One region of the Caulobacter sp. DMC95 genome, then DNA from elsewhere that is predicted to be linked to it. Evidence: predicted binding sites of a transcription regulator. Region 1 holds the regulator's gene; each other region holds the start of a gene.

Region 1 (10,097 bases):
CCAGATCTCCGCACCGGACGCCAAGGCGGCCACGGTGATCTCGCAGCGCCTCGCCAAGGGCGAAGACCCGGCCGCCGTCGCCAAGGCTTACGGCAAGGCGCCGCTGGTCCTTACCGACAAGCCCAAGACCGCCGTTCCGGATCGCAAAGTGGCGGCGGCCGCTTTCGCCCTCCAGGCTGGCCAGGTCAGCGGCCCGATCGCGGGCGACCTTGGCGTCGCTGTGGTCAAGGTGACCAAGATCACGCCCGGCGCCGTCGCCTCACTGGACAGCGTCCGCGCGCAGATCGAAGCCGAGGTTCGCGCCCAGACGGCGCAGGCCAAGGCCTATGAGCAGACTCAAACCTATCAGGACGCTCGTGATGCGGGCGCCGACCTGATCTCGGCGGCCAGCAAGGCCGGCGCGCTGGTGATCACGACGGCGCCGGTGACGGCGCAGGGCGCGGACCAGATGGGCCAACCTGTCGCTGGCCTCACGGCCGACATCGTCAAGACCGCGTTCGACCTGTCGCAAGGCGGGGAGAGCGAACTGGTCGAGGCGGGCAAGGGCGACTACTACGCTGTGAAGGTCGAGCGGATCATTCCCGCCGCCCTGCCGCCTCTTGCTGAAATCAAGCCGCAACTGACCGCCGTCTGGTTCGGCCAGGAAATGGCCAAGCGCATGAAGGCCAAGGCCGACGAACTCGCCGCCCGCGCCAAGAAGGGCGAAAGCCTGGAAGCGGTCGCGACAGCGGCTCAGTCGAAGGTCCAAAAGATTCCGGGCGGTCTGACGCGCCAGAACGCGCAGCAGAACATGGCCTTGGGCCAAGAGTTCTTGGGCGCGGCCTTCACGGCCAAGCCGGGCGCCATCTTCACGGCGCGCGCCGGTCAACAGGGCGAGGCCTATCTCGTCGCCAAGCTTGACGCGGTCCGCCCCGCGCCGACCGCCAACGTGGCGCAGATCACGGTGCTGGCCGCCGGCCAGGCCGCGAACGGCCTGATGCGCGATCTAGCCGAGGCCACGCGCGTCATCGCTCGCGCCCAGATGAAGGCCAAGAGCAACCTGACCCTGGCCCGCCAAGCCATCGGCGTTGACACCGACGCCCTGGCCAAGGCTGAGGCCGCCAAGGCTGGAAAGAAAGCCGAGTAATGAGCCTGGAGCCCGCGTTCGACGCCTTCTCGGAAGCCTATGGCTCCGGGCGGCAGCAAGTCGTTTGGACCCGCCTTATCGATGATCTGGAGACGCCGGTTTCGGCCTATCTGAAGATCGCGCAGGCTCGTCCTTACAGCTTCCTGTTCGAGAGCGTTGAGGGGGGCGCCTGGCGCGGTCGCTATTCGATCGTGACGATGAACCCAGACCTCGTCTGGCGCTGTCGCGGTGATCAGGCTGCAATCGCCGAGGGCGACGATATCGCCGCCGGTCGGTTCACGCCCCAACCCGGTGGCGCGCTGGACAGCCTGAGGGATCTGGTGGCGCGCTCGCGCATGGAGCTCCCTAAAGACTTGCCGCCGATGGCCGCCGGCGTGTTCGGCGCCTTGGGCTACGACCTGGTGCGCCTGGTCGAGCGCCTGCCGGACGTCAATCCGGACGCCTTGAACCTTCCTGATGGGATCATGACCCGCCCGTCGATCGTGGCGGTTTTCGACGCCATCGCGCAGGAGATTATCCTGACGACGACCGTGCGCCCCCAAGCCGGCGTATCGGCCAAGGCGGCGCACGACGCCGCCCGGGCGCGGATCGAAGCGGTGATCGCCGACCTGCACCGGCCCCTCGCCCACGACGCGCCGCGCGCGCCGCGCGGGCCGATGGATTTCACCACGCCGGTCAGCCGCGCCGACTACGCCGAGGTGGTCGCAAAGGCCAAGGATTACATCGCCGCCGGCGACATCTTCCAGGTGGTGGCCAGCCACCGCTTCCGCAGTCCCTTCGACCTGCCGCCATTCGCCCTCTATCGCTCGCTGCGGCGGACCAACCCGTCGCCATTCCTGTTCTTCCTGAACCTGGACGGCTTCAACCTGGTTGGCTCCAGCCCCGAGATTCTCGTGCGTCTGCGTGACGGCAAGATCACCATCCGGCCGATCGCGGGCACCCGCCCGCGCGGCGCGACCCCAGAGGAAGACGCCGCGCTCGAGGCCGAGTTGCTGGCCGATCCTAAGGAGCGCGCCGAGCACCTGATGCTCCTCGATCTTGGCCGCAACGACGTGGGCCGCGTGGCGATGCTGAACCAGCACGGCCGTAACACCCCGCCGGAACAAGCCCGCCCCAAGGGGCCGAATGTTCGGGTGACTGAGAGCTTCACGATCGAGCGCTACAGCCACGTGATGCACATCGTCTCCAACGTCGAGGGGACAGCGCCCGAGGGCGTCGATCCCGTCGACGTTCTGATGGCCGCCCTGCCCGCCGGCACCCTGTCGGGCGCCCCCAAGGTTCGCGCCATGGAGATCATCGACGAACTCGAGGTCGAGAAGCGCGGCATCAGCTATGCGGGCGCGGTCGGCTATTTTGGCGCGGACGGCGCCGTCGATACCTGCATCGTGCTGCGCACGGCCCTGGTCAAGGACGGCATGATGTACGTCCAGGCCGGCGGCGGCATCGTCGCCGACAGCGATCCGGACGCCGAGTACGACGAGACCCTGCACAAGTCCCGCGCGCTGAAGCGCGCGGCCGAAGAGGCCTGGCGATTCAGCTGAGCCTGAGGGCTGCTCTATCCGCTAGGGACCACCCAGCCTATCGTTGGGAAGGTGCTGCGTCACAGCTGGGGGCGCCAGCACCATGACGGTGGCGAAGCTGAGCGCGCAGAACGCGGCGAAGGCTGCGGCGGCCAGTACTGGCCCCATCTTCTGGACACGTTGCTTGGGCCGCAGCAGAGCGCGCACATAGGCGACGGCGACAGGGTCCAAAGCGGAATCACGCGGGTCCATGAGCCTATGATGCTCAACTCCGCGACCGCTGTAACCGTTACTGAAAGCCGCAGGCGAAAATGGCGCTACACATCCGCCCGCCTCGCGCTAGAACCGACCTCCGAAAGGCGGCGTCATGATCCTGGTCATCGATAACTACGACAGCTTCACCTACAACCTCGTTCACTATCTGAACGAGCTTGGGGCCGACACGGCCGTCTATCGCAACGACGCGCTCAGCGTGACCGAGGCGCTGGGCCTGAAGCCGGCCGCCGTGCTGTTGTCGCCGGGGCCCAAGGCGCCGGATCAGGCCGGCATCTGCCTGCCGCTGCTTGAGGCCGCGCCGGCCGACCTGCCGATCCTGGGCGTCTGCCTTGGCCACCAGGCGATCGGGCAAGCGTTTGGCGGCGAAGTAATCCGCGCTAAGGCCGTCATGCACGGCAAGGTCAGCAAGGTCCACCACAACGACAAGGGCATCTTCAAGGGTCTGCCCAACCCCTTCACCGCCACGCGCTACCACAGCCTGGCCGTCCGCCGCGAAGACCTTCCGGCCGATCTGGAAGTCACCGCCTGGACCGACGACGGCGAGATCATGGGCGTGCAGCACAAGACGCGTCCCATCTTCGGCGTTCAGTTCCACCCCGAGTCGATCGCCACCGAGGGCGGTCACCAGATGCTGGCCAACTTCATGGATCTGGCCGGGGTCAAGCGAGACGCGGCGGTCTGGGTCTAGGCTTTTCAGATGTCTGACGCTTTCAAGCCCCTGCTGGCCAAACTCGCCGATGGTCAAACCCTCGACGATAGCGACGCCGAACTGTTCTTCGCCGCCTGTCTGCGCGGCGAGCCGACGCCGGCCCAGGTCGCGGCCGCCGTCACCGCCATCCGCCTGCGTGGCGAGACCGTGGGCGAGATCGCGGCCTGCGCCCGCGCCATGCGCCGAGCAGCCATCCCGTTGGAGCATCCGTACGACGTTATCGACGTCTGCGGCACCGGCGGGGACGGCCTGCACACGCTGAACATCTCCACGGCGGTCGGCTTCGTGGCCGCCGGGGGCGGTCTCAAGGTCGCCAAGCACGGCAACCGGGCCATCACCTCGAAGTCGGGCACCGCCGACGTGCTGACCGCCCTGGGCGTCAATATCGACGCCACGCGCGAGCAGCAGCGCAAGGCCCTGGACGAGGCCGGCATCTGCTTCCTGTTCGCCCAGGCTCACCATGGGGCGATGAAGCATGTCTCGCCGATCCGCCAGCAGCTGGGCTTCCGCACCATTTTCAACCTGCTCGGCCCGTTGACCAATCCCGCCGGCGCCAAGCGGCAGGTGGTCGGCGTCTCGGCGCCGCGCTTTGTCGAGCCGATCGCCAAGGCGCTGGGCGCCCTTGGAGCCGAACGCGCCTGGTCGGTGCATGGCTCGGGGATGGACGAACTGACGACGACCGGCGAGACCGAGGTCGCCGAGTGGCGAGACGGCGTCGTCAGGCTGTTCAAGATCACGCCCGAGGCCGTCGGCCTGCCCCGCGCTGCTCTGGCCGATCTGACGGGCGGAGATCCTCATTTCAACGCCGCCGCCCTGACCCGTCTGTTTGACGGCGAGACGGGCCCCTATCGGGACATCGTCTTGCTCAACGCCGCCGCCGCTTTCCTGGTCGCCGACAAAGTCGAGACCTTGGTCGAGGGCATCGCCCTGGCGGGTGAGGTGATCGACAGCGGACGCGCCAAGGCCGCTCTCGCAGGCCTCGTGACCGCCACCAATACGGACGTAACCGCGTGACCGACATTCTGGCCAAGATCGCCGCCTACAAGCGCGAGGACGTCGCAAGCCGAAAGGCCGCACGCTCTCAAGCCCAGATCGACGCCGCCGCCAAGGGCGCTTCGGCGCCGCGCGGGTTCAAGGCCGCGCTTGAAGCGCGCCACGCCCCGGGGAAGCTGTCGCTGATCGCGGAGATCAAGAAAGCCTCGCCCTCGAAGGGCCTAATCCGCGAGGACTTCGATCCGCCGGTTCTGGCTAAGGCCTATGAAGCCGGCGGCGCGGCCTGTCTGTCGGTGCTGACCGACACGCCGAGCTTCCAGGGCGCGGATGAATATCTTGTCGCTGCTCGGGCTGCGGTCGCCCTGCCCTGCATCCGCAAGGACTTCTTGGTCGATCCCTGGCAGGTGGCCGAGAGCCGGGCCCTAGGCGCCGATGCGATCCTCGTAATCCTGGCGATGATCGACGACGTACTGGCGGCGGAGTTGATGGCCGAAGCCAAACGCCTGGGCATGGACGCCCTGGTGGAGGTTCACGATGAGGCCGAGATGGCGCGCGCTGGCGCGCTGGGCTCGGATCTGGTCGGGATTAACAACCGCGACCTCAAGAGCTTCGTCGTCGATCTGGCGGTGACCGAGCGCCTGTCAGCTCAGGCGCCGCCAGACGCGCTGCTGGTCACCGAAAGCGGGATCTTCACTCACGATGACGTCGTGCGGATGGAAGGCGCCGGCGCCAAGGCGATGCTGGTCGGCGAGAGCCTGATGCGCCATGCGGATGTGACAGCCGCGACGCGGATCTTGATCGGTTAAACCCAAAACGGGCTTTTCTGGCGCTGGCGCCTGAGGGCGAAACAGTCCCATCCTTCCAAATGTCGCCGCGCCGAGAACGCGGCTGAGGAAACGTGCATGAACTGGCTCGCGCGAGTCGTGAAATGGGCCCTGGCCACGAATTTCAAGCTGCAGGGCTGGAAGATCGAGGGCGCACCGCCCGAAACGCGGAAGTTCGTCGTGATCGCCGCGCCCCATACCAGCAATTGGGACTTCGTCTATTTCGTCGGCGCCGCCGACGCCCTGAACCTTGATCTCAGCTTCATCGGCAAGGCCTCGCTGTTCAAGCCGCCGTTCGACCAGATGATGCGGGATCTTGGCGGGATACCGCTTGATCGCGAGCGCTCCAAGGACATGGTCAAGGCGATGGTCGAGGAGTTCGGCCGCCGTGACACCTTCATGCTGACGATCGCGCCGGAGGGCACACGCGGCAAAGCCCGGCAGTGGAAAACCGGCTTCTATCACATCGCCATGGGCGCCGAGGTGCCGATGGTGCTGGGCATGATGGACTACAAGCGAAAGGTCGTGGGCCTTGGCCCCGCGATCTACCCGACCGGCGACTACGCCGCCGACATGCGGCGGATCGCCGGCTTCTACCAGAGCTGCACGCCCAAGTTCCCTGAGATGGCCACCGGGTTCGACGACCAGGACCTCACGACGGGCGCGTGAGCCGGAACGCTGGTTTATAAGGCGGGCGCCGTTCTGCGGGAGAATCGGATGCGCGCCTTGCTGACCACCTTGAAGCGCCTCGCGCAGCGTCCAATCAGGTCTACTCTCGGTCGACTAAGCCCAACCGCGCACGCTACCTCTGTCACCGCGCCGACCGACGGGCTCCAGGCCCCCCAGGAACTCTGGCACCTGGTCGGGGCCGCAGACGCCGACTTCGTGCGGGTCGGGCAGCAGTTCAAGGCGCTGTTCCTTGACGCGGGCCTGCAACCTCACCACGCCATCCTCGACGTCGGCTGCGGCATCGGACGCGCAGCCGCCCCTCTCGTCGACTATCTCGATGAGAACGGCCGCTACGCGGGCTTCGACGTCATGGCCGAAGCGATCGACTGGTGCCGCGCAAATATCGCCGTCGGAGACTCCAGGTTCGAGTTCCTCCACGCCGACATGCACAGCGACCGCTACAATCCGAGCGGAACCCAGCCGGCCAGCGCCTATGTCTTTCCCTACCCCAACGCCAGTTTTGACTATGTCTGGTTGGGTTCGGTGTTCACCCATCTGCTGGCGGCGGATCAGGCGCAGTTCGCGCGCGAGATCGCCAGGGTCCTGCGGCCGGGCGGCATCAGCATCGTCTCCTGGTATCTGATTGATGAGGAGGCGCGGGCCAACACCGGGTCCGGCCAGATCGCCTTCGACTTCGTCCATCCACTGGACGGTTGCTGGACGGCGACGCCCGACCTGCCCGAGGCCGTGATTGGCTACGATCTGGCGCACGTGCGAACGCAGTACGAGGAACTGGGCCTGGAGATCCTGAACCAAGCCCTCGGCGTCTGGCGGCGCGAACCGATGCAGGACCAGGACATCATCGTGGCGCGCAAGCGCTCCTGAAAGGCTTTATTAAGTTTTTGATTCTTCGGCGCTTTCCGATCGCCCCCACCCTAACCCCCTGAAATAACGCCGCTTTTCCCGTTAACGAAGCTCGGCTTGACTTTGACGCGGAACACCACGAGAACATTCGCAAGGTTTGCGGTTTGTTCCGCGCTCCACCTGAGGCCGACATGCTCACGCGCAAGCAGCACGAACTGCTGATGTTCATCCATGAACGGATCAAGGAAACCGGCGTCTCGCCGTCGTTCGACGAGATGAAGGAAGCCCTCGATCTGGCTTCCAAGTCCGGGATCCACCGCTTGATCACGGCCCTGGAGGAGCGTGGCTTCATTCGTCGTCTGGCGCATCGGGCGCGCGCGCTGGAGGTGGTGAAGCTCCCGCAGCAGGCTACGACCGCTGCGCCGCCCAAGGGGCGCGGCGCATTCCGCCCGCAGGTCTTTGAAGGCGGCGGGGCGCCGCTCCCGTCCAGCAGCACTGCCGTCCCGGCCAATGACAGCCGCGACCTTCCTATCCTGGGCAAGATCGCCGCGGGTACGCCAATCGACGCAATCCAGCACGAACGCGATCGTTTGCCGGTGCCAGAAACGATGCTCGGCGGCGGCGAGCACTATGTCCTTGAGGTCCAGGGAGACTCGATGATCGAGGCTGGGATCCTCGATGGTGACTATGTGATCATCAAGAAGGGCGACACCGCCACCTCGGGCGAGATCGTCGTCGCGCTGGTCGGCGAGGAAGCCACCCTAAAGCGCCTGCGCAAGAAGGGGGGCTCGATCGCTTTGGAGGCGGCTAATCCAAAGTACGAGACGCGCATCTTCGGTCCGGATCAGGTCGAGGTGCAGGGTAAGCTGGTGGGCCTGATCCGCCGTTATCACTAGACCCAGGCGCGCAGCGCTCCGGCGATTCAGGCCCTGATCCGACGAGGATCGGGGCCTTTCTCCTATTTGCGACTAGGGCGTAAGACGTCCGGCCTCCGCTAACCGTTGGGCTGCGGCGTCGAAGCCCGCCCAGGCCGCCGCCGCAAGCGCACCGCCGGTGCTGACCCGGCGCACGCCGAGCCCCGCAAGGCTCTCCACCGTCATGTCGTCGCCCCAGAGCAGAATATTTACAGGCTTGGGCGCGACCGCTTCGACGATCGCTCGAATCTCAGCCGGATCCGTAACGCCAGGCGCATAGAGGCAGTCCGCGCCAGCGCTGGCATAGGCCTTCAGCCGTTCGAGGGTCGCCCCAAGGTCACGGCGGCCACGCAGATAGCCTTCGGAGCGCCCCACCAGCATCACGTCGCGCCCGCTAGCGTCAATCGCCGCACGCGCCGCCTTGAGCCGCTCTACGGCGACGGAAAGTTCATAGAGCGCCACGCCCGACCAGTCCTCGATCGAGAGACCCGCGACACCCGCGTCTATGGCCAAAGTCACGCTCTCGGCGACCTTGGCTGGCGTATCTCCGAAGCCATTTTCGAAGTCCGCATTGACCGGTAGATCAGTGGCGGCGCAGAGCATCTTCAGGTGAGTGATCACCTCATCGCGCGTCACCGCTCCGTCGCTCTTGCCCAGCGCCCAAGCCATGCCTGCGCTGGTCGAGGCCAGGGCCTTGAAACCAAGGCCTTCCAGCCGCTTTGCGCTGCCGACATCCCACGGATTAGGCAGGATGAAGCAACCTTCCGCATGGAGGGCGCGAAATATGGCGCGCCGTGGGGCGTATGGATCTGACATAGTGGGGGCCTCCTGATAGAGCGCGGTCCGGCGCCCGATTCTAACCCGCCACGCACCAGAAGGCGTCAGTATCCGCTCCACGGTCGCTCGCCACGTAAGGGCTGCGCCCAGACAATGCGCCAACCGTCCGGCCGTCGGTAGAGTTCGGCTGAGCCTTGCCGTGCAAAGTCCTCGCCTGTCAGCAGCACGGTTTCGGCGCACAGCGGCGGCACGCGCGGCGGCGGCTTTCCGCGAACCACGACGATCTCGCTCCGAACGCATAGGCCGCTCAGCACCTCGGCGTCAGGCGTCTTGCGCGACCATGCCAGGGACAACCGCACAGGCGCGCCAAGTTTCGGTCCGCAAATCCATCGGTCGCAGCCGTAGAGACTCCAGGCTGTCGGCTCCAGACCCCGCCTCCGCGCCCAGAGCTCAGCGCCGAACCGCTTGGCGTCAGTCCGGAGCAGAACCGCCGCGTCACCCGATCGCACGGCGGCGGTCGCGCCGTCGGCGGCGACCCAGGCGTCGGGTGGTGATGGCCTGGGCCAAACGGCGACAGCCAAGGCGAGCGGCGCGCCGATCCAACGAAGACGCCCTTTCCAAAGGCAGAGGAGCATCAGCCCCAGGAACGCGAGCACGAGCACCTCTGGTGGTGCGCTGGCGACGACATGCTGCGCGCCGTGCGCTTGAGCGAACAGGTTCGCAACGCCGAGCATGGCGTCAACGCCCCAGCCGGCGATAGCCAGGAAGGGCGCGCTTAGTCCCAAGGGCTCCAGAAGAGCGCCGATAGCCAAAAACGGCATGATCACGAACGAGGACAATGGCGCCACGAGCAGGTTTGCTGGCAGACCCCACACCGCGACGCGGTTGAAATGCTGCATGGCGAACGGCGCGGTGGCCAAGCCCGCCACAAAGCTGGCCGCGACGCTGGCGGCCAACCAGGCGACGGCCGCCTGCGGCCCTTGGATCCACCAGGGTGTCGACAACTCCCGCACCGGCCGGGGCCAGGCCTCGGCTAGAGCCACGAGCGCGGCTGTCGCAGCGAAGGACATCTGAAAGCCCGGCTCGCCCGCCGTTTCGGGCTTGAGCAGAAGGATCAGCAGCGCCGCCAGCGCCAAGCCATGCAAGGTGATCGCGCGTCGATCAAAGAGGATCGCCAGGAAGGCTACGCTGGCTGTGATGGCCGCGCGTTCGGCGGGCGGTGGCGCACCGGATATGACCAGATAGCCCAGAACCGCGACCAGCCCGCCGACGGCGGCGATCTTCTTACCCGGCGCACGCAAGGCCAACCATGGCCAGGCAGCGACCCCGAGACGGAAAACGACAAAGACAAATCCGCCCACAATCGCCATGTGCAATCCGGAGATCGACAAGATGTGCGCAAGGCCGGAGGCGCGCATAGCGTCG
Region 2 (10,097 bases), 150 kb from region 1:
CCTCGAACATGTGGTGCTCGAGGTTCAGCACGACGTTCGAGTACATCTGGATGAAGCGACGATAGCTGTCATAGGCGAAGCGGCGGTCGCCCGACAGCTTGGCCAGGCCCTCGACGGTCTCGTCGTTCAGGCCCAGGTTCAGCACCGTGTCCATCATGCCCGGCATCGAGGCCCGAGCGCCCGAACGCACCGAGACCAGCAGCGGATTGGCCACATCGCCAAACTGCTTGCCGGTGATCTCCTCGATCTTGGCGAGGCCCGTCTGGACCTGAGCGGCCAGTTCAGCGGGGTACTGCTTGCCGTTGGCGTAGTAGTGGACGCAGGCTTCGGTGGTGATCGTAAAGCCGGGCGGCACGGGCAGGCCCAGAGACGACATCTCCGCGAGATTGGCCCCCTTGCCGCCAAGGAGGTTCTTCATCGAGGCGTCGCCGTCCGCGCCGCCTCCGCCGAATGCATAAACCCATTGGGCCTTGGTCAGCGTCTCAACCGGCATCTTTGAATTCACCCTGCGATAAGTGAAAAGGCCGCGCCCCTCTTATGGGGGTCGTCTCGCCTTGGAACAGCGCTGCTTTGTTGCGATCCCGCAGTGCAATATCCGGGGGTCTCAGTAGCACTTCGGTCAAGAACCCGTCCACTGGCCGTTCGCTTTCAAAGCGCCAACGCGAGAATTCGGCAAATAATTCCAATGACAACGTTGTCCGCCGGGGGCGGCTGGCGATGTTCTTGGCAATCCCGGCTCAATCGCTCGACTTGGACCTGGACCGAAAGATTGCAGGGCCTTGTCTTCGCGCTGCGAAACGCCTTCGATCGTTCCATGACGGCACGGATCATCCGACTCGGGACCTTATTGCGGGACGCCGACGCCATCGCCGACCTGCATACGCGCAGCCGTCAGCACGCCTATCGCGGCCTCTACGGCGACCACTATCTGGACCATCAGCTTCCCGAGATTTCTCGCGCGATCTGGCGTGAGCGCTTCCGGAGCTATGCGCCGACCACCGACCTGATACTGGCGGCGATGGAGGACACAGAGCCGCTCGCCCTCGCCTACGCCTCTTTCCGCGTGAATCCAGCAGTGGGTCTTCTGGTCGACAACCTTCATGTCGCGCCCGAACGCAAGGGCGCAGGACTGGGTTCAAGACTACTGGTCGAGGTAGCCCTATGGCTACGCGATGAGCACGGGAGCGCGCCGCTGCACCTGGAGGTCTATGCGCCGAACACGGACGCCTTGGGGATCTACACGCGAAGAGGCGGGGTGGAGGTGGCGCGCTACCGCGAAACGCCGCCCGGCGGACGTGAAGTGGAGGTCGTCCGCTTCCAATGGTCACGTCCAGAGGATTTGTTGATCTGACCGCCGGCGGCTCCCGCGAAGAGAGCGACGGAACCCTCTCAGGCATCCGTCGCTCACCCCCGATCGGTTCGCGCCTTTGGCTCTGATGGCCATTGCGCACGAAGCCCATCGCCCCACCGGTCCGACTCCCACAAGAGCAGACACCTCGCGTGATAGTCACCAGCCGACGCTGCGCGATGTGACGATCCTCACATTGGCGCACGGGCGTCCGTTACGCCTGCGGCGCATCAGACTCTCAGCGCGCGCGATAGACGCTCCGCAGATAGGCCTGATCGGCTTCCGTCAGCGCCTGCGGCGCTCCACCGCCGGCTTCGAACAAGGTCATGATCGAGTCTGTTGGCGCTGGACGAACGCGAACATCCGCCAGGGACACGAGGGCAAGGTAGTCCGCCATCGCCGACACCTTGATGTCCCGCGCCTGGTTCACGTCGACGATAATCAAGGCGTTGTGAGGCCTTGCGTCGCCGGCGGCCGAACCGCGCACATCGCCGCCATGGACCCAACGGACCGGGGCCGCACCGGACTTGAACGACTGCGCCGCCTGGGCTGGGACGCCGCGATAGTTGAAGCGCTTAGACTGCGTCGCCTCGAGGATCAGCTGATCCGGCTCGGCCGAAAACAGGACGACGATATTGGGTTCACAAGCGCGTTTGGCGTAGGCGGCGCCGGCCTGCTTGGCCACCTGGTGCAGGCGCGCGGCGACATAGGCGTTCACGTCTGCGGACGCGCCGCGAACCAGCGGGCACAGGCCTTCGCGTGCGCTGCCGGGAGACGCCTGCCTCAGACGGGACATCTCGGCCTCGAGACCGTTTTGACGTCGAGCGTCGCCGATGAGGGTGTCGGCCTGTCGCGCCGAAACTCCCGACGCGACCGCCACGGCGGCTGTAACTGCGAGACCAAAAATCACGTTCTTCATGGTCGCTCTCCGCTGATGCGGAGAGCAAAACACAACCTAGAAACGATGTCGAGGTAACTTTCTCGCTACATGAAAACGGCGGATGCCCCCACCGGACCATCCGCCGCGCATTTCCAGAAGCGCAAGGGAACGAGGGGTCCCTCCACGCCCTAGAACGGGATTTCGTCGTCCAGGTCCGCCGAGAAGCTTTCGCGCGGGCCGCTGGGCTGGCTGCGCTGGCCGCCGCCGAAGTTGGAGCCGCCCCCGCCCGAATAGCCGCCGCCGTACTCGTCGCCGCCGCCAGAAGACATGCCGGCGTCACCGCCGCGGCCGCCCAGCATGGTCAGTTCGCCACGGAACTTCTGCAGCACGATCTCGGTGGAGTACTTTTCCTGACCGGTGTTATCGGTCCACTTGCGGGTTTGCAGCGCGCCCTCGATGTAGACGGTGGAGCCCTTGCGCAGGTACTGCTCGGCGACCTTGACCAGGTTGTCGTTGAAGATCACAACCCGGTGCCACTCGGTCTTCTCCTTGCGCTCGCCGCTATTGCGGTCGCGCCAGGTTTCCGACGTTGCGATGCGAAGATTGGCGACGCGGTCGCCCGAACCCAGGCTACGGATCTCGGGATCCGCCCCGAGGTTCCCCACCAGAATGACCTTGTTGACGCTGCCCGCCATCGCTTGGACCTTGCTCTCGCCCGGCGACCCATGCGCCGGAATCTGAGGCAAGACGTTAACGACCCACTAACCCGGAGGCAAGTTTTGTTCTTGCAACGTTCTTGTGGGCAAGGCAGACGATTGTGGACAGACCGCGCCGCTGTAGGCTTTGCGCCCTACTCGGCCGGAACGCGCTTGATGGCGCCCGGGACCGCCAACCGACCATCGCCCGTACGCACGAGCGACATGAAGCGCGGCCCCTCATAGGTCTGACCGACGTAGATCCCTTCCTTCTCGATGAAGATGAAGGACCCCTGATACGACCCGACCATGCTGCGGCTGTTTGACTGGCCCAAGCGCACGAAGCGCATGCGCATGCCCTCAAGCGTCGCGGCGCATTCCTCCAGCTGCGGCACGTTCCGGCTGACCGGATTGAAGCGCAGCGTCTTGTCCTTGTTGGTTGCGACGTGGAAGCAGACGCCCTGCTCGAACGGAGCCTTGGTCTGCTTCTGGCAGCCGGCCAGCACCAGACCCGAAGCGGAGAGGACGGCGGCGGCGAGGACGATCTTCTTCATGGATTACACTTATAAACCTATCCGGCGTTCGGGATAGAGCAGTTCGCGGCCTGCTCGAACGCGGTGTGGAAGCTGCGGTTATCCGACGAAATCTCGACGCGGCCAGGAACCAGGCGCAAGGTCTCCTCGCCCCAACGCCCATAGGTCGCGCCGCCTGCCTTCTCGCATCGCCCGCCGAACAGTTGCTGGGCGCAGGCGTTCAGCGTGATGTCTCCAGGCAGTCGCCGCCACTCGTTGCCGGCATAGCGCCAGCATGCCGCCAGCGGCGCAGTCGCAGAGGCGGACGCCGGCGTGGTCGGGGTGGCGGTCTGGACCGGCGCGGTCGCCGGCGGCGTCGCGACCGTTGGGGGCGGAGGGAGCGGCGTCAGCACCATACCAGCCTGATCGGCGGCGGCCAGCGCGCCCGTCTCGTCGACGCCCACATCCAAGGCGCCCGTGGCGACCCCATTCTTTTTGGCGCACTCAGCCAGGGTGATCTCGCCGACGAAGGCGCCGCCCACGAAACAACGCAGCGGACGAGCGGGATCCAGCTTGGTGTCGTCAGCGCGACCGGTCTCGACGATCAGGCCCGCACGCGCAGCCGGCGGCTCCTCCGCCGGCTTCTTGTCATGGCCTGACATCAGGGCCACGGCGATGCCGAGACCCGCGACAAGCGCAAGCGCCGCGCCGCCGCCCAGGATGATCCGTCGATCGTTCAGAAGGTCCATGTCTCTTGGCTACGACGCGACGATGACGCTTTCAAGCGCGGCGGTCGTGGAAAAGATCAGGTTAGCCGCCGGTCAGGCGATTGAGAGCCGCTTGATAATTGGCCACCTGGTTCTTCAGATAGGCTGGAACCGTGCCACCTGTCTTGCCAGAGCTCGACCCGCTGTCCGCCTTGATGCCAAGCGCGGTGTCAGCGATTTCGCGATAAGCGGACCGAACCTGCGACATCGCCCGGGTGATGACCATATTGGCGTTCTTGCGCCCCGCCTCGGTCGTGAGGTCCAGTTCGGGCGGGAGCTGCAAGCCATAGACCGGACCGCTGCCATCAGCCGAAACGGTCTTGCCGTCTTCGGTCTTGGTGGCTCGCACGACGCCGCCGGCGATGCCGAGCGAGCGCAGGACATCGGTTCCGCCCTTTCCGGGCACGATCTCCAAGGTGGCGTTGCTCGACGCAGGGCTGATCTTCAGAACGCGACTGTTACCGCTGGAGGCCGTCTCCACCTTGGCGCGGAAACCCGACGCGCGCTTGATCTTGTCGGCCAGGGTTTCCAGCGTGTCGTTGGCGTCGATGGTGACCGTCGTCAGAGCGCCGCGTTCGCGCGTGCGGATCTGGAAGGTGTCGCCAGCGCGCGCCGATGTGGCGGAAACGATGCGATTGGACTGGCTGAAGTCCATGGCGCCGCTCGGCAAGCCAAAAGCGTCTAGGGCTGACGCGCCGGACGCAGAGACGGCGACCGAGGTCGGGGCGGCATAGCCGTCCTTGCCGGTGACGCGCTGGCTCCAATCGACGAGGCCCGTGCCGACATTGATCTGAGCGACGTAGCCATCCTTGGTTCCGACCGTCTCTTCGCCGTCCAGGTTCTTGCCGGCCGCGCCGACCAGCCACGCCGTACCGTTGGAGACGGCGAAGCCCGTGACGGTATCGTCTCCGGTGCCGCCGTAGTAGGTCAGCGTGTCGTTGGTGTTGTCCGAGATATCGAGGGACATCCGCCCCACGAAGCCGTCCATGCCTCCCGACGGCGACGTCGTCGCGCCGCCGATCGACATCAGGTTGTTGGCCGTGTAGCCGCCCACATAAAGTTGGCCGCCGTCGATCTTCAGACCGACAATGTCGCCGCCCTTCAGCGAGCCCAGGTCGCGGGTCGCGCCCGCCGTCAAGGTTGCGGTCTTGGTGTAGGTGACGGGGACGCTCTCGTAGGCGCCGTACTGATTCATCTTGGTGACGTTCTCAGTCACCACCGACGCATTGACCTCGAAGCTGCGAAGCATCGCCTGGCCGCTTTCCTTGGACCCGACGATGACCTGGGAGCCGTTGACCACGATGTCCGAAACGGAGTCATTCTCCGCCGTCCCGAACTTCTGGGTGAACAGCGCTGCGGGCTTGCCATTGGCGTCCGTCGCAAATGCCGTCAGGTAGGCGTCCCAACCGCCGGCGGGGTCCGTTCCCACCGACCCCGGCAGATCCGACTTGCTGCGGCCGCCCACATACAGAACGCCATTGGCGCCGAAAGCCACGGCCGTGGCCTCATCTTCTTGCAAACCGCCGCGACGGACAGTCCACTGCTCGTCGCCCTTGGCGTCATAACGCGTGACGAAGCTGTCGGTGGTGTCCGAACTGTCGCTGTTGTTGATTGGGCCGTTGACCGCGCCCTGCAGCCTGCCGCTGACGGACCCGGCCACGGCGACGCTGCCGTCATCGGCGACGGCCAGCGACAAGCCGCTGGCGTTGTCAGTGGCGCCCAACGAGCGCGCGTACAGAAGGTGGCCCGCGCTGTCGTACTTGAGCAGCGCGACATCGCTTTCGCCCTTGATCGGTTGACCATTGATGTCGGTCTTGCCGTCAACCTCGGTGGCGACGTCCGCCAGCATATAGATCGAGCCGTCCGCGCCGGTGACCGACTTGCGGACGCTGGAAATCGTGCCTTGAAGCGTCTCGCTGAAGACCTTGCCGCCAGGCGCGCCTGCGCCGGGCCCGCCAGCGGTTCCGGCGGCGCTGTACTTGGTCAAGGTCGTTTCGAAGACGCCGTCGTCGGTCTCGGCCTTCTTGTCGGGATCCGGATCGCCGGCCCGGGTGGTGACATAGACCGCCGGCGCCGTGGTCGGCGCACTGAAGGTCAACTGCTCAACGGAGTCGCCATTGACCCGTAGAGCAAAGTCATCGCCGGTAGCCGGCAACTTCACGGGCTTGCCGTTCACCTGAACGGTGCGCTCCTCGCCAACCGTGCGCTGTACGGAGAAGTCGGTGTTGAAACCCGCCGCCTTCATCTTGTCGTTCATGTAGCTGACGACGTTCGACATGGTCCGCGGCGTCGCGCCCATGTCGGCCAAGTTCATGGTGACGGTCGAGGTGACGCCGAAGCTCTTCACAGAGATGTCGAACGAGACGTTGCCCTGGAACCTCGGGACTTCGTCATCGACCTGGCCGCTGTACAGCGTGTCAGTCGTGTAGCTGTAGGTGGCCTTAGGCACGCCAACCGTGCCCTTGTCGCTGGTCATGACAGCGCCGGTCGTCAGGCGCATCTGGTCGAGGGACAGGTTCTGGACGTAGCTGCTGACCTCGCCAAGTCCCTTGGTGAGGGCTGTCTGCAACCGCGAAACCTCGCCATCGGTCACGCCCTTCTCACCGGCACGCGCTGCGATCGCGGAAAGGGTGTTGAGCGCCTGATACGTGGCGAACAGCTTTTTGTAGTCGGGACTGACGCCCTTCAGGCTCGAAGTGTTGGCGCCCTCGTCGATGAGCTTGCGCCCCGCCAGCGCCGATCGCACCAGTTCACTGGCGGGCGGAGACGCATTGCTGAGCCAAGGCGCGCTCGGGACCACGGCTTTGGACCGCGATGGCGAGGTCGAAACACTCGACGCGCCAGCGCCCGTCAGGCCCGTGCGGGCCTGATAGTAGCTGAGCAGCGCGCTGGAATCGAAAGTGATCACGGCGAGTCCTGGCCGGGGCGCGAATCTCCCCGCTGTTACCCTTGCCTCAGGATCGCTGACGACTCGTTAAGACTTGAGATTAAGCGGCGATAAGGTGCGCGTCCGAGAGCGCACGCCGAGCCGCCTCACGCAGCCCGGACCACTCCGACGCCAAGATCCCGAGCAGAACGACGTCTCGGGGCTGGCCGCCCTTCAATACGTGTCCGCGGAGGTAGCCCTCGCGGCGGAAACCTGCGGTCGACTGCGCCTTCAGAGCGGCGTCGTTGTCGGCCATGACCTCGGCGAAAACCTTGTGCAGTCCAAGCTCCTGGAAGGCGCGATCCAGGCCCAGCACCTGGGCGGCGCGACCAACGCCCCTGCCTCGCGCTTCAGCCGAGCCAAGGAACCAGTTCCAACTTGCACGACGATGGTGGCTGGTTAGCCCCGTCAGCGTCAGAAGACCCATCGGCGCTCCGCCGCGAGTTATCATCCAGCCGCGCATGTCCGGATCGTTGCGTAGCGCCTGAAACCAGACAGCGTGAGCTTCTCGACTAGGCAGATCGGCGTCGGACATCCAGCGGTCGACCTCGGGTTCGGACCGCCACTGAAAGAGGATCGCCTCGTCCTCGTCCAACAAGTCTCGCAGCTCGATCATGCCCGTAGCCGAATCCCCGGTTCGCCCAGCGGCAGCTTAGACCCTGGGCGCTGCGGGACCTAGCCCTAGCCACCCTTGAACAGGGAGAGGATGATCTGCGGCGCGCCGTTGGCGATCGACAGGGCTTGGGCGCCAAGCTGCTGCTTGACCTGCAGAGCCTGCAAGCGAGCGCTTTCCTTGGCGAGGTCGGCGTCCACCAGGTTGCCGACGCCGGTCTCCAGCACGTCATTGAGCTTCGAGACGAAGGTGTTGTGCGCGTCGATCTGTTTAGCCTGAGTACCGATGTTGCCGACGGCCTGGTTGACGGCGCTCAGCGTCGCGTCGAGGCGCGTGAGAACATTTCCAGCGTTCGTTGGGTCCAGAATGTCGTCGGTGGCAGTCAGCGTATTGATCGTACCGCCCAGCGACAGGTTCTGCAGCGTCAGGGTGATAGCTTGGCCCGCGTCCGCATCAGCGAGGAAGTTCATGTCGGCGGCCTGGCTGCCGTCGAGCAGATTGGCGCCGTCGAACGTCGCGCTTCGGATCACCTGGGTGAGGTTCTTCACCAACCCCTGGAAGTCGGCGTTCAGGGCTTGGCGGGATGTCGTGGTGAGCGAGGTGTCCTTGGCGGCGACAACCTTCTCGCGCATCAGCTTGAGCAGGTCGGAGACGGACTCACCGGCCGCCAGAGCGACATCGGCGATCGACGTGGCCCGGTCCAAGCTCATCTTCACAGCGCCGAGAGCGCTCATATCGGCGCGCTGCGCCTGAGCGATCGACCAAACAGCGGCGTTGTCCTTGGCGGTCGAGATCGCCTCACCCGTATTGATACGGGTCTGCACCGCCTGCATGTCGTCGTTGGTGCGGTTGAGATTCTGCAGCGCGATCAGCGCGGGCTGGTTCGTGTTGACGCTAAGCGCCATGCGCGGCCTCCGATCGGCGATTTTGCCGTTGGTTGCGATCGCGCGCGATTCGGCGAGCGATCTAATCGCCGCCGAGATTGACCCTAGAAAGTAAGATTATGGTTAACGCTTATAAACCATGTCCGTTTACGCCTGCGACCCGCAGCCGCACGACGCCCTAGTTGTTCGGCCGACGGTCGACCTCAGGCCTGCCCGTCAAAAACGTCGCCCGTTTCATAGTCGGGACCATCACGCATCTTCAGGACCTCCTCGCGAGGAAACTGCTGCAGCGTCTCTCCCGTCCGGCGATCAACCGTCTTGTAGACAAAGGCGCCGGAGGCGTCGTCCTGTTCGATCACCAGGCGCAGATCGCCAGGTTGCGGGCCGTCATCAACCGGCTTCTCGGCCTCAGCGACCTGGTTGCGATCAAATTTCAGCGCCGCCTCGGCGTCCGCGACCTTCGCGGCCTGATCCACAACGGACTTTGCGCCCTCGGAGACATCCGGGGCGTTCGACGGCGCGACAGGGGCAATAAAGTCTCTGATGGCCGACAGTGCGGCTTTAGGTTCCATATCTTAGTTGCCGACGTTTTTTGGGTCGGCCCTCCATTTCTGTTGAGGCTTGCCCCGCAACCGAACCGGAGAAGGCGGGGGCGAGCCGGGTGGCTCGCCCCCGTCCCTGCCCTTTAACGGAACAGGCTCAGGATCGAGGACGAAGACTGGTTCGCGATCGACAGCGCCTGCACGCCCAGCTGCTGCTTGGTTTGCAGCGACTGCAGCTTGGCGCTTTCCTTGGCGAGGTCGGCGTCCACCAGGTTGCCAACGCCGGCGTCCAGGCTGTCTTGCAGCTTGCCGACGAAGGTCAGGTGGGTGTCCAGGCCGACCGAGCTGGTGCCCAGCGAGGCCAGCTTGTTCGTGGCCGTCTGCAGAGCCGTGTCGATGGTGGAGATCATCGTCTTGGCGGCGGCGGCCGTGGTGAAGGTCGAGGTGGTCGTCAGACCGATACCCGCCAGAGAGATGGTCTTGGCGTTGACGGTGAAGCCGGTGCCGTCCGAGTTGGCCAGGAAGGTCAGCTTGGTCGTCGAGCCGTCAGCGATGCTGACGCCGTTGAACTTGGCGTTCGTCGCCGCCTTTTCGATCTGGTCGCGCAGCGAGTCGAAGTCCGACTTCAGGGCGTTGAACGAGGCGGTGTTCAGCGAGGTGTCGGAAGCGGCCAGAGCCTTTTCCTTCATCTTGCCCAGCAGGTCGGTGATGGTGTCGCCAGCGGCGAGCGCGACGTCGATCGTCGACTGGCCGCGTTGCAGCGAGTCCTTCACGGCGTTCATGCTGTTGGCGGTGGCCGACTGGTTCTTGGCGGTCGCCCAGATGGCGCCGTTGTCCTTGGCGCTGGCGATCTTCTTGCCGGTGTTGATCCGCTGCTGAACGGTCGTCAGCTCGGAGTTCGTGCTGTTGAGGTTTTGCAGGGCGATCAGA
Region 3 (10,097 bases), 380 kb from region 1:
AACGATCGAGTTTCCAGCGAAGGCGGTCAGGGCGATCTTTGGAACGATGCCGATGGCCGTGCCGGCGGCGAAGTCGCGCAGCCGCATCGGCGTCACGCCGGCCGCCATGTTGACGACGATGAACGGCGCGCTGGGCACCAACCGCACTATCAGGCTGGCCATGAAGCCGTTCTTGCCGATCATCCGCATGAACTTGTTGACGCTCTCGCCTGCGAAGTCACGCAGGATCCGCGCGCCATACGCGCGGCCCAGCCAGAAGCCGACCAGCGACGAGACCAGGGTGCCGACCCAGCTGTAGGCGAAACCCGTCCAGGGCCCGAAGGCCACGACCGCCGCAGCGATCAGCACGAACTGCGGCACGCCCAGAAAGGCCATGACCGCGAAGACAGCGATGGCGACAGGCAGCGCCCAAGGTCCGCTGGCCGCCACCAGCCAGTGCTCGACCGCCGCTTCGCCGTTGACGCCTAGCAGTTGCGCGCCAAACAGGAAGACTAGGCCAACCCCGCCGAACAAGACGAACGACACCGCCACCATGCGCCAGGCGCGGGCGTCCATATTGGTCACGAAGTCGATGAAGCGGCGGATCACGGGCCCTCCTCGCCCAAGCGCCTTCGGGGGTCAAGCGGCGCAAGGCGGACAGCTGCAAACGAAACGGGCGTTTTTCGGGCCGATACCTCCAAACCGCGATCCGGGGACGCCCTTATTCGCCCGTGGCGACATTTGTGTTGCGCGCCCTTCACATGACAGCGTTACTTATCCACAGGCTGCAAGGCCCGCAAACCTTGGCCTGTTAAGGAGTCGCGGACGTGAAAACCCTGGCTGTCATTTCCCGCAAGGGCGGCGCGGGCAAGACGACGCTCTCGGTCAATCTGGCGATCACGGCGCATCTGACCGGTCTTCGCGTCATGCTGGCCGACATCGATCCGCAACGCTCCGCGTCGGACGCCATCAGAGCCCGCGTCGGCGAAGGTCCGACGCTTGCCGAGATCAATGCGGGAAAGCTGTTCTCGACCCAGGTTCAGGCTCAGAACACCGACTTCGACGCCCTGGTCATCGACACGCCCGCCTCGCCGGAATCTGACGTCTTGCAGGCGATCAACTGCGCCGACCTCTGCGTGCTGGTCTGCCGCCCGACCTTCCTGGACATCGCCTCGGTCGTCCGCTCGGCCGAAGCGGTCCGCCGTCTGGGTAAGAAGGGCTTGATCGTCCTGAGCCAGGCGCCGCCGCGTCGCAACGGCGTGGAGCCGCCGGCCGTGCTGAAGGCCGCCGAGGCGTTGCGCTTCACGGGGATGCCCCTCGCCGCGGTCGGTCTGCGCGCCCGCACCGCCTTCCAGCAGTCGATCGCCCATGGCCGTTCGGTCTGCGAGTGGGATCCGGGATCGCCCGCCGCCGAGGAAATCTCGCGTCTCTGGGGTCTGCTGGCGCCAATGCTGCTGGGTCAAGGGGACATCCAGGTCCGGGCGGGCTAGCCTGCGCCCATGAAGATTCTGGCCGTCTCGGGCAGCTTGCGCGCCGCCTCCTACAACACCGCGCTGCTGCGCGCGGCCGGCGAACTCGCGCCCACGGGCGTGGAGATCGAGATCTTCCGCCTGCACGACCTCCCCTTCTTCAACGAGGATGTGGAGGCGGAGGGCGACCCGCCGCCCGTCGTCGCCTGGAAGGATGCGGTCCGTGCGGCCCCGGCCCTGCTGATCGCCTGCCCGGAGTACAATGGCGGCCTGACCGCGTCGTTGAAGAACGCGATCGACTGGGCCTCGCGCGGCAAGCCTGCGCCCCTGGACGGCAAGATCGCCTGTGCGATGGGGGCCAGCCCCGGGATCACCGGGACGGTCCGCGCGCAGGACGCCCTTCGCCTCAACCTGCGTCGCGCCGGCTGCGACCTGGCTCCGCTGTCGGAGATCCTGGTCGGCCAGGCCCATACCAAGATCGAAAATGGCGTACTGACGGACGAGCGCACTCGCCAGGCGATCACGCGCCACCTGGCGAGCTTCGTCGAGATTGTCAGGGCGCGGGCCTAACCGCCCGCCAGCTTGCGCAGGTCGTAGTCGGGTCCAAAGTTCAGCACGAACAGCGCGCCCAGCAGCACCGTCTGCTTGGCCGAGCCCAGATGCAGGCCGACAGCACCGGCGCCCGCTGGAATATCGATCATGGCGCGGCCGGGCACGGTGTACATCTTCCACTCGCCGCCGACCTTGATCCCGCCCTGCAGCGCCGCGTCATAAGGCGCCGAGGACTGCTGGATGCGGACGGCGGGAATGTCGGCGCTGGCCGGACCACCGTCGACAGGCTCGGCCTTGGCCCAGAACGCCACCAGCAGCACGTCGCCCTTGGTGATCTTGCCGGTCAGGGGCTGCGACGCCCCAACGTCCCAGGGGTTGGCGCTGGCGCTTTGCACCTCGACCTTGGTCGCCCCACCGCCCTGGACGGTCTTGTCCTTTACCGCCGCGCTCTTCTGGCCAGCGCCATAGACGCCCCAAGTCGCCGAAGGCTGGTTGATCGCCTTTTGCATGATGTCGCCATCGCTGGACTGCCGCGCCAGACCCGGCGAGGCGGCGCCGATCGCCAGCGCCAAGGCGGCCAGCGCGATGTACAGAAGCTTCCATTTCATAGGCGGTGTTCCCCCTGCGTGGCCGTCCTACGGCCGTGCGTTTCCCCCGAGGATCGTCCGCGTTTCCCGGGATCGATCCTACAAATGGTAGCGGTATCTCCGAGGGCGTTCGGGCGCAAGAACCCTCAGACGCGAAGTTCGCCAAAATGTCTCAAACCACGACCGTGTCGCGTTGCACCCTGGCGAACGGGGGCGTAAACACCGCCGCAATCCTGAAAACGGTCCTGTTGTTCGGACCAGGCAACACAGGGGAGTCCTGCAAGATGTCGCTCGAGTCCGCCGCCCTGCGGCGCATCGCACCGTCGGCCACCATCGCAATCAGCGCCAAGGCGCGCGCGCTGAAAGCCGCCGGTCGTGACGTGATCGCCCTTTCTGCGGGCGAGCCCGACTTCGACACGCCGGACAATATCAAGAACGCCGCCATCGAGGCCATCAAGGCCGGCAAGACCAAGTACACCGACCCCGACGGCATGCCCGAGCTGAAGGCGGCCATCTGCGCCAAGTTCAAGCGTGAGAACGGTCTCGAGTACAAGCCGAGCCAGATCCACGTCGCCCCGGGCGGCAAGCCGGTGATCTACAACGCCCTGGTCGCCACCCTGAACCCGGGCGACGAGGTGATCATCCCCGCGCCGTACTGGGTGTCGTACCCCGACATGACCCTGCTGGCCGGCGGGACGCCCGTCTCGGTGGAGACCACCGCCGAGAGCGGCTTCAAGATCACCCCGGCGGCTCTGGAAGCGGCGATCACGTCCAAGACCAAGTGGCTGATCATCAACAGCCCGTCGAACCCGTCGGGCGGCGCCTACACCCGCGCCGAGCTGCAGGCGATCGCGGACGTGCTGCTGCGCCACCCGCAGGTCTGGGTGCTGACCGACGACATGTACGAACACCTGGTGTTCGACGACTTCGAGTTCACCACCATCGCCCAGGTCGAGCCCAAGCTCTATGACCGCACCCTGACGATGAATGGCGTCTCGAAGGGCTATTCGATGACCGGCTGGCGCATCGGCTACGCCGGCGGTCCCGAGCCGCTGATCAAGGCCATGGGCAAGATGATCAGCCAGACGACCTCGAACCCCTGCTCGATCTCGCAGTGGGCCGCGCTCGAGGCGCTGAACGGCACGCAGGACTTCATCAAGCCGAACGCCAAGCTGTTCCAGGAACGCCGCGACCTCGTCGTGTCGATGCTGAACCAGGCCACCGGCCTGCACTGCCCGACCCCGGAAGGCGCGTTCTACGTCTATCCCTCGTGCGCCGGCCTGATCGGCAAGACCGCGCCTTCGGGCAAGGTCATCGCGAGCGACGAAGACTTCGCGACCGAACTGCTGGAGTCTGAGGGCGTAGCCGTCGTGCACGGCGCGGCGTTCGGCCTGTCGCCGTTCTTCCGCATCAGCTACGCCACCAGCAGCGACGTGCTGGAAGACGCCTGCTCGCGCATTCAGCGCTTCTGCGCGGCGGTGAAGTAGTCCTCAAATCCTCACCCTAACGGGGAGGTGTCGGCTCGAAGAGACGACGGAGGGGGAACAGGCACGATAGCTCGCGCTTCCCCCTCCGGCCTTCGGCCTCCTCCCCCGCTGGGAGGAGGATTTTCAAGATCTATCCCCTGATCCAGTCCGTCAGACCCTCGCGAGCGTGGACCTCGATCAACGCTGGTCGCTGGCGCACGCGATCCAGATAGCGTTTCAGGTTCGACCACTCGGTCGCCGGCTTGGGCATGTTGCGCGTCCAGCGGCAAAGGATCGTCGTCAGCAGGTCCACCGTCGTGAAGGTGTCCCCAACCACGACGTCCCGATCGGCGAGGCGGGCGTCCAGCCGCGCCAAACCCTCTTCGATCTTGGCGCGCGCCGCGGCCTGCACCGCCGCCTGCGCCTCGCCGCCGGCGGGCTCATGCGGATAAAACCAGGCTCTGAAGTGGGGTTGAAAGCTGTTGGCCAGCCAGAAGCTCCAGCTGAGATAGGCCGCCCGTTCGGGTGAGCCCACGGGCGGCGCAAAGCCGGCTTCAGGGTGGCGTTCGGCCAGCAATGTGGCGATCGCCGCCATCTGGGTGACGGGCGCGCCGTCCACGATCAGGGTGGGCACCACGCCGTCGGGATTGATCGCCAAGTAGTCGGCCGTCTTGTGCTCACCGTTGTCGAAATCCAGGAGTCGGATCTCAAACGGCACGTCCAGTTCCAGGAGAAGCCAGTGGATAGCCGTACCGGCCGTGCTCGGCGAACCGTAGAGCGTGTACATCGCGTCTCCTTCCGTGGGTCGAGGCGGATAGACGACGGCTTCGCGACCGGGGTCAAGGCGGCTTGGACCGCAGTGACTGTGGCGCCAGCGCGCACAACCGGCGAAACTTCCCGCTTGCTATGCACGCCAAGATTGTTCTTGATACGTTCACGTCATGCCCGGGAGATCTGCATGCGCCTCCTTACGCTCCTCGTCGCCGCCATGCTGGCGGCGTCCGGGTCCGCTCTCGCTGATCCGGCGATCGGCAAACGGGTCGAGGCGGTCTTCGCAGACGATGCGGTGACCCTGACCGAGGCCGGCAAGACAGTGCTGGTCTATCGCACCAAGCCGCTGGATGCGGGGAACGAGCCGGGCCGCGCAAACTATGTCAGCCCGCTCTACGCGCCGGACGGAACGGCGCTTACCGAGGACAAGCCTGGAGATCACCCGCACCACCGGGGTCTCTGGTGGGCCTGGATGAAGGTGCAGGTGGACGGCAAGTCGGTCGCCGACGGCTGGTATATGAAAAACCTGTCGTACTTTGTTCGCGAGAAGCGCTTTTTGGGCGACGCGGAGGGCGGCGGGACCCTGACGGTGGAGGTCGACTGGATCGTCAATTCGGGGCCGGAGTTGGCCTACATCGCCCGCGAGGTCACCCAGGTGATCATCAGGCCGCTTAAGGGCGGCGTGCGGCGTGTGGAGTTCGAAACCACAATCACCGCCCGCGTCGACGCGCTTGGCCTGGGCGGCAGCGAGGATGACAGAGGTTTTGGCGGCTTCTCGATCCGCTTGGTAGACCCCGAGCACCTAGCCTTCGCCTCGTCTGGAAAGACGCTCACTCCCAATGGAGCCGCGCTCAAGGCAGGGCCATCGATGGGCTTCGCCTGGGCGGGCGGCTCGAATTCTCCGGCCTGGACAGTCGGACTTGCCTGCAAGGCCAATGGAGAGGCGGTGACGCGCTGGATGCTGTACAATGAGCGCTCGATGCAGAACTGCGTGTTCCCCGGCCGTGCGCCCCTGATCCTTAGGAAGGACCAGGCGCTTCGGCTCCAAGAGACAGTCGTGATCCGCCCCGCCAACAAGAAGAAGCCCTGAGATCGATGGCCGAAATCGTCAATCTGAACCAGGCCCGGAAGGCCAAGACCAAGGCCGACGATAAGGCGCGCGCCGCCGAAAACCGCGCCCGCTTTGGCCGCACCAAGGCGGAAAAGACGCTCGACGCCGCACGCGCCGACAAGCTTCGCCGCGATCTCGACGGCGCCAAGCGCGAAGACTGAGCCCTTAGGCGTCCGGCTCCGCCCAAGCGCCTGTGTCCTGAAGGTAGACTTCGTGGGGCGGCAAGCCTTCGACCAGTCTGCGAAGCCGCCGGGCTGTCGCGGCGTACTCTGCGGCCAAGGCGGCGGTGTTCACACCGTCGTACAGCGGACTGGCTCGCCGCGGCCGAATTCCCTGCCCGTGCATCACCGCAAGCCAGGACGAGGTCGAAAACAGCTCATCACTGCCGCTGACCAAGACGCCGCGCTCGGCGTAGAGGGCCACACGCTCGGACAGGCTGTCGGGGATCGGCATGGTGCGGACATAGTCCCAGAACGGGTCTCCGACCCGCCGCGTCGCGTGATAGTGCAGAATGATGAAGTCGCGGATCAGCTCGCCCTCGGCCTTGACCGCAGCGTTGTAGCCCGCCCGCAGAACCGGACTGAACGATCGGTCCGGGAAGAACTTCAGCAGGGCCTGCAGACCGGAATGAACCATATGCAGGCTCGTCGACTCCAGCGGCTCGATGAACCCGCTGGCCAGACCCAGGGCGACGACATTGGCTTTCCAGGCGGCCCGACGCCGACCCGTCACGAACCGCAGCTTGCGCGGTTCGGCCTCCAGGTCGCCGTCCAAGCCGTCACGCAAAACCGTCTCGGCGCGATCATCGTCGGTGAAGGCGCTGGAATAGACATAGCCGTTGCCGGTGCGGTGTTGCAGCGGGATCCGCCAGCGCCAACCGGCCTCTTGGGCGATCGACTGCGTGTAGGGAACGGCGGGTCCGACCTTGGCGCAGGGGGCGGCGATGGCGCGATCGACCGGCAACCAGCGACTCCAGTCGTCATAGCCGGCCGCCAGGGCGCCCTCGATCAGGAGTCCCCGAAACCCCGAACAGTCGATGAAAAGCTCACCCTCGACCTGGCGCCCGTCCTTCAAACGCAAGCACTCGACAAAGCCATCCTCGGGCCGCTGATCGACAGCAACGACCTCGCCTTCGATCCGCCGAACGCCGCGCCCCTCGGCCAATCGCCGGAGAAAGCGGCCATAGAGCACCGCATCAAAATGATAGGCCGACATCAGCTGTGACAGCGGCGTCGCGGGGTCAGTGGCGGTTGGCCCGGCCCGGCCTTGCCGGGCGGCCAGGGCGCAGACCGAATAGTCTTCCAGGCTCGCGTCGGGATCGGCGGCCATCAACCGCAGAAAATGCTGCGGGAATACGCCGAGCGTCGGCTGGCCGCCCAGAACACCGAACGGATGCAGGTAGCGCTCGCCCGAACAACCCCAATCGACAAACTCGATGCCCAGCTTCAGCGTGGCGCGCGTCGCGCGCATGAAAGCCGGCTCCTTGAGCCCAACCATGGCGTTGAACTGTCGGATCGCAGGAATGGTCGCCTCGCCCACCCCGACCACGCCGATCTCGGCGGACTCGACCACCGTGACAGCGCATCGCTTGCCCAAGGCGGCGTTGAGCAGCGCGGCGGCCATCCAGCCCGCGGAGCCGCCGCCAAGGATAACGATCGACTGAATCGCCTCGCCCATGAGTCTCTGTCCGCCCTCCCCGAGCCTAGAGACCGCTTTGTCGGCCATCCGTGCGTCGGACGCCAGCCGCTTGCGCCTCACACCCAAGTGCGCGATGTCCAGCGCTCAGGAGACCGTCCCATGCCAGGCCTTCGCAAACGCTCGGTGAACCTTGTCGGCCACGCCACCTCTCTGGCTCTAGAGCCAGAGTTCTGGGCGGTCCTCGAAGCCGCAGCTGTTGCAGGGGGCCACAGCCTCGCGGCCTTGATCCAGAGCGTCGACCGGGAACGGGGCGAGCGGCCGCTGGCGTCGGCGTGCAGGGTCTTCGCGCTCGAGCACGTCGCTCAAAACCCGCTGACGCCAGCGGCCTCGCCCGTCATCGATTGAGCGCGGCGCCGCCGGAACTAGCCGCCCGCCGGCTTGGGCGCATCCGGCAGCTTCGGCGCAGACGCCGAGATATCGACGTCGACCTTCTTCTCCTGCGTGAACCCGCCGGACATCATGAAAAAGGCGAGCACGGCCACGACGACGACGAGCGCGCCAACGATGAACGCCAGCCCACTGTTCCCACCACGATTGGCGCCTTCAGCCATCTGTATCTCCTCGCCCTACGGCAATGTCTGTGATGGCCCATCAACGGCGCGAGATATGGGAAGTTCCCGCAGGCTTGAGGGCTTGCAACAGACAGACACACGGCGAAGGGCTTAAGCCCGGCGCGCTTTGTGCTACATATGTTCCATGTTTCCCGACACCGACTCGCCGAGCCCCACCGAGGAATTCCCCGGCGACCTGCCCGCTCCGCGCATTTCCGACCTCGCCCGAGCCCGCCCGCCCGCTGGCGCCGCGCCCGGCTACCTCGACGGCCTGAACCCCGAGCAGCGCGAAGCGGTGGAGACCACCGAGGGTCCGCTGCTGGTGCTTGCCGGCGCCGGCACGGGTAAGACCCGCGTCTTGACCACACGCCTGGCCCATATCCTGGCCACCGGCCGCGCCCGTCCGTGGGAGCTGCTGGCTGTCACCTTCACCAACAAGGCCGCCCGCGAGATGCGCGAGCGGATCACCCACATCATCGGCCCGGAGGCTGAGGGCCTGCGCTGGCTGGGCACGTTCCATTCGGTGGCCGCACAGATTCTGCGCCGCCACGCCGAGCTGATCGGGCTGAAGTCGAACTACACGATCATCGACACCGACGATCAGGAGCGCTTGCTCAAGCAGTTGATCGAGGCCGAGAACATCGACGCCAAGCGGTGGACGCCCCGCATCCTGTCGCAGATCATCGACGGCTGGAAGAACCGCGGCTGGACGCCTGATCGGGTGCCGACCAGCGAAGCCGGCGAGTTCGCAAACGGCAAGGGGATCAGCCTCTATCGGCAGTATCAGGAGCGCCTTCGCATCCTGAACGCCTGTGATTTCGGCGATCTTTTGCTGCACAATATCAGCATCTTCACAGGCCATCCTGACGTGCTGGACGAGTTCCAGAAGCGCTTCAAGTACGTGATGGTCGACGAGTACCAGGACACCAACGTCGCCCAGTACCTGTGGCTACGCCTGCTGGCCCAGGGCCGCCAGAACGTCTGCTGCGTGGGCGACGACGACCAGTCGATCTACGGCTGGCGCGGGGCTGAAGTGGACAACATCCTGCGCTTTGAGCGCGACTTCCCGGGCGCCAAGGTCGTGCGCCTGGAGTGCAACTACCGCTCCACCGAGCACATCCTGGCCGCCGCGTCGGGCCTGATCACCGCCAACAAGGGGCGTCTGGGCAAGACCCTGTGGACCCCGTCCAAGGGCGGCGAGAAGGTCAAGGTGTCAGGCGTCTGGGACGGCGAAGCCGAAAGCCGGATGATCGCCGACGAGATCGAGCGCGCCAAGAAGGCCGGTCGCAAGTACAGCCAGATGGCGATCCTTGTCCGCGCCAGCTTCCAGATGCGCGCCTTCGAAGAGCGCTTCGTGATGCTGCAGATCCCCTACAAGGTGGTCGGCGGCCCGCGCTTCTTCGAGCGCGCCGAAATCCGCGACGCCCACGCCTATCTGCGTCTGATCCAGTCGCCCGACGACGATCTGGCCTTCGAGCGGATCGTCAACACGCCCAAGCGCGGCATCGGCGACACCAGCGTTCAGAAACTGCTGCAAATCGCTCGCCTGGAAGGGATTTCCACCGTCGACGCCGCCCGCGCGATCATCGCCAGCGACGAGCTGCCGGCCCGTACCCGCACCGCACTGAGCAACTTTATCCGCGATCTGGACCGCTGGCGTTCGCTGGTCGGGACCGTGCATCACCAGCGCCTGCTGGAAACCGTGCTGGAGGAAAGCGGCTATACCGACGCCCTGCGCCTCGACAAGGGCCCGACCAGTCAGACGCGCCTCGAAAACCTGAAGGAACTGGTCCAGTCGATGGGCGCGTTCGATACGCTTGAGGGCTACCTGGAACACGTGTCGCTGGTCATGGATCTCGATCGCGAGGCCACCGGCGACGCGGTCTGGATCATGACCCTGCACTCGGCCAAGG

Evidence for each region. Region 1 encodes LexA, which represses DNA repair genes until DNA is damaged. Its sites were predicted from a motif close to ATGTTCNCNANNTGTTCT; they were not measured.
Region 2: ssb (single-stranded DNA-binding protein) is a predicted target of LexA. The motif match lies at 3,008-3,025, and genes of this name have one in related genera.
Region 3: ACT53N_RS02900 (ATP-dependent helicase) is a predicted target of LexA. The motif match lies at 8,312-8,329, and genes of this name have one in related genera.

Annotation. Positions count from the first base shown of each region.
Region 1 is NZ_JBQUZP010000001.1:199,628-209,724, reverse strand. It holds gene ACT53N_RS01035 (peptidylprolyl isomerase) at 1-1,126, shown strand, start outside; gene trpE (anthranilate synthase component I) at 1,126-2,667, shown strand; gene ACT53N_RS01025 (hypothetical protein) at 2,689-2,898, opposite strand; gene ACT53N_RS01020 (anthranilate synthase component II) at 3,014-3,610, shown strand; gene trpD (anthranilate phosphoribosyltransferase) at 3,620-4,645, shown strand; gene trpC (indole-3-glycerol phosphate synthase TrpC) at 4,642-5,430, shown strand; gene ACT53N_RS01005 (lysophospholipid acyltransferase family protein) at 5,527-6,117, shown strand; gene ACT53N_RS01000 (class I SAM-dependent methyltransferase) at 6,166-7,002, shown strand; gene lexA (transcriptional repressor LexA) at 7,173-7,877, shown strand; gene ACT53N_RS00990 (isocitrate lyase/PEP mutase family protein) at 7,950-8,711, opposite strand; gene ACT53N_RS00985 (ComEC/Rec2 family competence protein) at 8,777-10,097, opposite strand, start outside.
Region 2 is NZ_JBQUZP010000001.1:345,349-355,445, forward strand. It holds gene ppdK (pyruvate, phosphate dikinase) at 1-493, opposite strand, end outside; gene ACT53N_RS01655 (N-acetyltransferase family protein) at 815-1,351, shown strand; gene ACT53N_RS01660 (hypothetical protein) at 1,587-2,267, opposite strand; gene ssb (single-stranded DNA-binding protein) at 2,417-2,923, opposite strand; gene ACT53N_RS01670 (hypothetical protein) at 3,079-3,477, opposite strand; gene ACT53N_RS01675 (hypothetical protein) at 3,495-4,184, opposite strand; gene ACT53N_RS01680 (hypothetical protein) at 4,246-7,110, opposite strand; gene pseH (UDP-4-amino-4,6-dideoxy-N-acetyl-beta-L-altrosamine N-acetyltransferase) at 7,190-7,744, opposite strand; gene ACT53N_RS01690 (flagellin) at 7,810-8,646, opposite strand; gene ACT53N_RS01695 (flagellar protein FlaG) at 8,829-9,197, opposite strand; gene fljK (flagellin FljK) at 9,311-10,097, opposite strand, start outside.
Region 3 is NZ_JBQUZP010000001.1:582,017-592,113, forward strand. It holds gene ACT53N_RS02845 (TVP38/TMEM64 family protein) at 1-588, opposite strand, end outside; gene ACT53N_RS02850 (AAA family ATPase) at 807-1,469, shown strand; gene ACT53N_RS02855 (NADPH-dependent FMN reductase) at 1,479-2,018, shown strand; gene ACT53N_RS02860 (carbohydrate binding domain-containing protein) at 2,015-2,608, opposite strand; gene ACT53N_RS02865 (pyridoxal phosphate-dependent aminotransferase) at 2,872-4,074, shown strand; gene ACT53N_RS02870 (glutathione S-transferase family protein) at 4,205-4,840, opposite strand; gene ACT53N_RS02875 (DUF6807 family protein) at 5,012-5,914, shown strand; gene ACT53N_RS02880 (DUF4169 family protein) at 5,920-6,096, shown strand; gene ACT53N_RS02885 (tryptophan halogenase family protein) at 6,101-7,612, opposite strand; gene ACT53N_RS02890 (ribbon-helix-helix domain-containing protein) at 7,733-7,978, shown strand; gene ACT53N_RS02895 (hypothetical protein) at 7,996-8,184, opposite strand; gene ACT53N_RS02900 (ATP-dependent helicase) at 8,330-10,097, shown strand, end outside.